Regions from separate parts of the Psychrobacillus sp. FSL K6-4615 genome, predicted to be linked through region 1. Evidence: a T-box and tRNA genes for the amino acid it is inferred to sense, from the RefSeq annotation. Region 1 holds a T-box; the other holds one or more tRNA genes.
What was found. The T-box of region 1 lies ahead of alaS (alanine--tRNA ligase). A T-box ahead of a tRNA ligase gene usually reads a tRNA of that ligase, here a tRNA-Ala.

Region 1 (3,402 bases):
ACGTATCCTTTAAATGTATCATTTTGAATAACTCCATGATCGGCAATTTGCCCGCCACTTTCAGCGTAGAAAGGTGTTTGCGTTAATACTACTTTAACTTCTTCGCCTTCATGAGCTGATTTGACTAATACTTGATCACGAACAATCGAAGTAACTTTAGTAGCAACACTCATCGTATCGTATCCAACAAATTCACTTTCATCATGTAAATTGCTAAACACTTCCGACTGTACCTGCATAGAATCTATATTTTGACGTGCTGCACGAGCTCGAGAACGTTGTGCTTCCATTTCTGATTTGAAGCCTTCGTGGTCGACGGTCATATTCGCCTCTTCTGCATATTCTTCCGTTAATTCAATTGGGAAACCGTACGTGTCGTATAGAGTGAAAGTAGTCGTTCCTGGGATGTAAGATTCCCCTTTTGATTGCTGTTCCTCGATAACCTTTTCCAATATAGCTAGGCCGTCATGAAGTGTTTCATGGAATCTTTCTTCTTCATTTTTCATAACACGCATGATGAAATCTTGTTTTTCTGTTACTTCTGGGTAGAAGTCTTGCATAATTTCTCCAACTACTGGAACGAGCTCATGTAGGAATGGTTTTTCAATCCCTAATTGTTTTGCGAAACGAACTGCTCTACGAAGTAATCTTCTAAGGACATAACCTCTACCTTCATTGGATGGTAATGCACCGTCACCAATAGCAAAAGCTACTGTACGAACATGGTCAGCAATTACTTTGAATGCCGTATCATCCACATCATTTGCACGATATGACTTCCCAGAAATGTGTTCAGTTTGACGGATAATTGGCATAAACAAATCAGTATCAAAATTTGTTGGCACATCTTGTACTACGCTTGTAATACGCTCTAGGCCCATACCAGTATCAATATTTTGTTTTGGTAAAGGAGTATACGTATTATCTGGATTGTGATTGAATTCAGAGAACACTAAATTCCAAATCTCTAAATACCGGTCGTTCTCTCCACCTGGATATAATTCAGGATCGTTTAGGTCATTACCATAGCTTTCTCCACGATCATAGAAAATCTCTGAGTTCGGACCACTTGGACCTTCCCCAATATCCCAGAAGTTCCCTTCCAAACGAATAAGTCTCTCTTCCGGAATTCCAATTTCATCCTTCCAAATATTATATGCTTCTTCGTCCTCGGGATGAATCGTAATAGATAATTTTTCTGGTTCAAATGCCATCCACTTTGCATCCGTTAAAAACTCCCATGCATACTGGATCGCTTCTTTTTTAAAGTAGTCTCCAATAGAAAAGTTGCCTAGCATTTCAAAGAAAGTATGATGTCTTGCTGTCTTCCCAACGTTTTCAATATCATTTGTACGAATAGACTTTTGCGCATTTGTAATACGTGGATTTTCAGGTACTACACGTCCATCAAAATACTTTTTAAGTGTTGCTACACCACTATTTATCCATAGTAATGACGGGTCATTGATTGGTACAAGTGGAGCTGATGGTTCCTGGGAATGTCCTTTTTCGATAAAAAAGTCTAAATACATTTGTCTAATTTGAGCACCTGTTAATTGTTTCATGTTTAGTTCCTCCTAATGATTTGTATTAGTAAACTTTAAAGATTTAATTTAATGCTGACATTAAGAGACGGCTACTCTAGAAGGTAGTTTTCGCTCGAGACGAAAAACTAAAAGCAATAATTTTTTTTATAAATCCCATTTCGCCAGCAAACTATCTTCGACCGCGAGTACTCCCAATCACTTCACAAGTGATATCTAAAAACCAAAACAATAAAAAAAGCCCTCATCCCTAAAAAAGGGACGAAAGCTATTGTTTCGCGGTACCACCCTAGTTACACAGTAGATAATTCTACTTATGTCTCTCAAGAAGCCTTAACGCGGCCATACGACAGGTTTTAACTGCACTCAGGAGTAGCTTTCCTATTTGTTAGGTCAGTGAATTCTTTCAGCCAAGGAATCCATTTCTAGTCAGATAACAATTAGTACTTTCTCCGTCAACATTTTACTATATGCAATTGATTATAAAAAACAAATGGGCTTGTGTCAATTGTCTGTGTCCATAAATTGATACGGAGTGACACCATTCATCCCTATTAGAGGGTCAACTACATGATAATTCTCTGCAGTTAAACAGGTCAAATCTGTTTGATTCGCTTTAGTTTCAGTATCACTTTTTAACTCTTTCTCTTCTGCGGGTTCTGCTTCTTCTGTATGCGTTAAACGATCTTTTAATGTAGTCAATCGTTGAAGATCATCCGTTCGCTCTACTCCAAACTTAAATACTTCTGGGTCCCCACAAAGAATAAGGAAGTTTTTAGCGCGCGTAATTCCTGTATACAGTAAATTTCGTCTTAACATTTTCATATAGCTTCTCGTGATAGGCATAATAACCGTTTGAAATTCACTACCTTGTGACTTATGAACGGAGCAGCAATAAGCAAGTGTCAGCTGATTTAAATCATTTTTTTCATAGGTTACTTCATTACCATCAAATGACACAATTAGCATCTCTTTTTTCTCGACTGTTTCTGCAGCTTTAAATATACTAATAACTTCTCCCATATCGCCATTAAATACATGACTTTCTGGTTGATTGACGAGTTGAAGCACCTTATCCCCAATACGATAAATAGTTTCCCCAAAAATCATTTCTTTTCGTTTTCCATCCGTATTTGGGTTGACCATTTCTTGAATCATTTTATTAAGCGCGTCAATACCTGCAGGACCTCTATACATAGGAGCTAATACTTGCATATCTCGAATGGAAAGTCCTTTGGATAATGCACTTTTCAGTACTTGCTCTACTACTTTTGGGATTTGCTCTGTAGAAGCCTTAATGAACGAACGATCCTTTGTTTTGTCTAATAAGGATGCGGGAACCGTTCCTTGTTTCATCTCATGAGCAAGCTCTATAATCGATGATCCTTCAGCCTGGCGATAAATATCCTTTAGTTCTACAGTAGGGATTCGATTGGAGGCAAGTAAATCCTTTAATACCTGACCTGGTCCTACTGGCGGAAGTTGATCTTGGTCTCCTACAAAAATAACTTGAGCATCTTTTGGAATTGCTTTTAAGAGCTGATGTCCTAACCATGTATCTAACATAGAAGTTTCATCAATAATAATTAGTTTGCCTTCGATTTCTTTTCCTTCCACATCCGAATCCTCTTGACCAGTAAAGCCTAATAGCCGGTGAATAGTCATCGCTGGCAAGTCTGTCGATTCACTTAGACGCTTGGCTGCTCTACCCGTTGGAGCGGCTAATACTACCGGAAATGGTTTCTTGTCTTTCAACCATTCTTTTGGATCCAGAGACAGTCCATGTAGTTCTGCATATAGTTCAACGATTCCTCGAACTACCGTAGTTTTACCCGTACCAGGACCTCCAGTAAGTAAG
Region 2 (3,402 bases), 2.1 Mb from region 1:
CATGTAGGCGAGTTGCAGCCTACAATCCGAACTGAGAACGGTTTTATGGGATTTGCTCACCCTCGCGGGGTTGCGACCCTCTGTACCGTCCATTGTAGCACGTGTGTAGCCCAGGTCATAAGGGGCATGATGATTTGACGTCATCCCCACCTTCCTCCGGTTTATCACCGGCAGTCACCTTAGAGTGCCCAACTAAATGCTGGCAACTAAGATCAAGGGTTGCGCTCGTTGCGGGACTTAACCCAACATCTCACGACACGAGCTGACGACAACCATGCACCACCTGTCACCGCTGTCCCCGAAGGGAAAAGCCTATCTCTAGGCCGGTCAGCGGGATGTCAAGACCTGGTAAGGTTCTTCGCGTTGCTTCGAATTAAACCACATGCTCCACCGCTTGTGCGGGCCCCCGTCAATTCCTTTGAGTTTCAGTCTTGCGACCGTACTCCCCAGGCGGAGTGCTTAATGCGTTAGCTGCAGCACTAAGGGGCGGAAACCCCCTAACACTTAGCACTCATCGTTTACGGCGTGGACTACCAGGGTATCTAATCCTGTTTGCTCCCCACGCTTTCGCGCCTCAGCGTCAGTTACAGACCAGAAAGCCGCCTTCGCCACTGGTGTTCCTCCAAATCTCTACGCATTTCACCGCTACACTTGGAATTCCGCTTTCCTCTTCTGTACTCAAGTCCCCCAGTTTCCAATGACCTTCCACGGTTGAGCCGTGGGATTTCACATCAGACTTAAAGGACCGCCTGCGCGCGCTTTACGCCCAATAATTCCGGACAACGCTTGCCACCTACGTATTACCGCGGCTGCTGGCACGTAGTTAGCCGTGGCTTTCTAATGAGGTACCGTCAAGGTACGAGCAGTTACTCTCGTACTTGTTCTTCCCTCACAACAGAGTTTTACGATCCGAAAACCTTCTTCACTCACGCGGCATTGCTCCATCAGACTTTCGTCCATTGTGGAAGATTCCCTACTGCTGCCTCCCGTAGGAGTCTGGGCCGTGTCTCAGTCCCAGTGTGGCCGATCACCCTCTCAGGTCGGCTACGCATCGTCGCCTTGGTGAGCCGTTACCTCACCAACTAGCTAATGCGCCGCGGGCCCATCCTGTAGTGACAGCGAGATGCCGTCTTTTAACATCTCCCCATGAGAGGAAATGGATTATTCGGTATTAGCCCCGGTTTCCCGGAGTTATCCCAATCTACAGGGCAGGTTGCCCACGTGTTACTCACCCGTCCGCCGCTAAATCAGAAGAAGCAAGCTTCTTCGTCATTCGCTCGACTTGCATGTATTAGGCATGCCGCCAGCGTTCGTCCTGAGCCAGGATCAAACTCTCCATAATAGTTCACTTCCAGTATGCAGAGCACATTGAAAGCAAACAAATTAGAACTAGTTTAAAAGCTCATTTTGTTTTGCTGGCATCATCATTAAATGATGTCCAAAATTGTTTTGCTATCATCCTAACAAGTTAGTTGAAAGCTATGTTTCTTAACGTTTTGCATGTTCAGTTTTCAATGTTCAATGTTCATGGTGGAGCCTAGCGGGATCGAACCGCTGACCTCCTGCGTGCAAGGCAGGCGCTCTCCCAGCTGAGCTAAGGCCCCGAAAATAATAACTGGTCGGGAAGACAGGATTCGAACCTGCGACCCCTTGGTCCCAAACCAAGTGCTCTACCAAGCTGAGCTACTTCCCGTTATATGGTGCGCTCGGCAGGACTCGAACCTGCAACCTCTTGATTCGTAGTCAAGTGCTCTATCCAATTGAGCTACGAGCGCAATGTTTCAAAAAAGTGGTGCCGAGGACCGGAATCGAACCGGTACGGTAGTCACCTACCGCAGGATTTTAAGTCCTGTGCGTCTGCCAGTTCCGCCACCCCGGCACTTTAGTGAATCTTTGGAGCGGAAGACGAGGTTCGAACTCGCGACCCCCACCTTGGCAAGGTGGTGTTCTACCACTGAACTACTTCCGCTCGGTTATTAAATTAAATGGTGCGGGTGAAGGGAGTCGAACCCCCACGCCTTGCGGCGCTAGATCCTAAGTCTAGTGCGTCTGCCAGTTCCGCCACACCCGCAAAAAATATAATTCACTATAAAAAGTGATGAGCCATGTAGGATTCGAACCTACGACCCTCTGATTAAAAGTCAGATGCTCTACCAACTGAGCTAATGGCTCGAAAAAAGTGGTGCCGGAGAAAGGACTTGAACCCTCAACCTACTGATTACAAGTCAGTTGCTCTACCAGTTGAGCTACTCCGGCAGGAGTAAATATATGGTGGAGGATGACGGGCTCGAACCGCCGACCCTCTGCTTGTAAGGCAGATGCTCTCCCAGCTGAGCTAATCCTCCATGGGATATATAATTTTATTGCAAGCCCAGCGACGTCCTACTCTCACAGGGGGAAACCCCCAACTACCATCGGCGCTGAAGAGCTTAACTTCCGTGTTCGGTATGGGAACGGGTGTGACCTCTTCGCTATCGTCACTAGACTTGAATACTTTTGAAAGACACCCTTTATTATAACAACTCTGTAGAATAATGCAAGAATTATTTTAAAAAAGTTTTATTCTTTCAAAACTGGATAAACGACATTGTTACGTTAAACAAAATTTGGTTAAGTCCTCGATCGATTAGTATTCGTCAGCTGCACGTGTCGCCACGCTTCCACCCCGAACCTATCTACCTCATCGTCTTTGAGGGATCTTACTTACTTGCGTAATGGGAAATCTCATCTTGAGGGGGGCTTCGTGCTTAGATGCTTTCAGCACTTATCCCGTCCACACATAGCTACCCAGCGATGCTCTTGGCAGAACAACTGGTACACCAGCGGTGTGTCCATCCCGGTCCTCTCGTACTAAGGACAGCTCCTCTCAAATTTCCTACGCCCACGACGGATAGGGACCGAACTGTCTCACGACGTTCTGAACCCAGCTCGCGTACCGCTTTAATGGGCGAACAGCCCAACCCTTGGGACCGACTACAGCCCCAGGATGCGATGAGCCGACATCGAGGTGCCAAACCTCCCCGTCGATGTGGACTCTTGGGGGAGATAAGCCTGTTATCCCCGGGGTAGCTTTTATCCGTTGAGCGATGGCCCTTCCATGCGGAACCACCGGATCACTAAGCCCGTCTTTCGACCCTGCTCGACTTGTAGGTCTCGCAGTCAAGCTCCCTTCTGCCTTTACACTCTTCGAATGATTTCCAACCATTCTGAGGGAACCTTTGGGCGCCTCCGTTACACTTTAGGAGGCGACCGCCCCAGTCAAACTACCCGCCTGACACTGTCTCCTACCCGGGTTACGGGTATGGGTTAGAATTTCAATACAACCAGGGCAGTATCCCACCGACGCCTCCTCCGAAGCTGGCGCTCCGGGCTCTAAGGCTCCTGCCTATCCTGTACAAGTTG

Region 2: it encodes a tRNA-Ala, which carries the amino acid that the T-box ahead of alaS (alanine--tRNA ligase) is inferred to sense. The anticodon was not compared.

What each region holds. Positions count from the first base shown of each region.
Region 1 is NZ_JBBOYQ010000001.1:2,177,867-2,181,268, forward strand. It holds gene alaS (alanine--tRNA ligase) at 1-1,565, opposite strand, end outside; T-box leader at 1,799-2,012, opposite strand; gene recD2 (SF1B family DNA helicase RecD2) at 2,049-3,402, opposite strand, start outside.
Region 2 is NZ_JBBOYQ010000001.1:95,022-98,423, reverse strand. It holds rRNA gene MKX53_RS00500 (16S ribosomal RNA) at 1-1,342, opposite strand, end outside; tRNA gene MKX53_RS00495 (tRNA-Ala) at 1,529-1,604, opposite strand; tRNA gene MKX53_RS00490 (tRNA-Pro) at 1,617-1,693, opposite strand; tRNA gene MKX53_RS00485 (tRNA-Arg) at 1,699-1,775, opposite strand; tRNA gene MKX53_RS00480 (tRNA-Leu) at 1,791-1,879, opposite strand; tRNA gene MKX53_RS00475 (tRNA-Gly) at 1,895-1,969, opposite strand; tRNA gene MKX53_RS00470 (tRNA-Leu) at 1,987-2,071, opposite strand; tRNA gene MKX53_RS00465 (tRNA-Lys) at 2,100-2,172, opposite strand; tRNA gene MKX53_RS00460 (tRNA-Thr) at 2,181-2,256, opposite strand; tRNA gene MKX53_RS00455 (tRNA-Val) at 2,270-2,345, opposite strand; rRNA gene rrf (5S ribosomal RNA) at 2,370-2,485, opposite strand; rRNA gene MKX53_RS00445 (23S ribosomal RNA) at 2,607-3,402, opposite strand, start outside.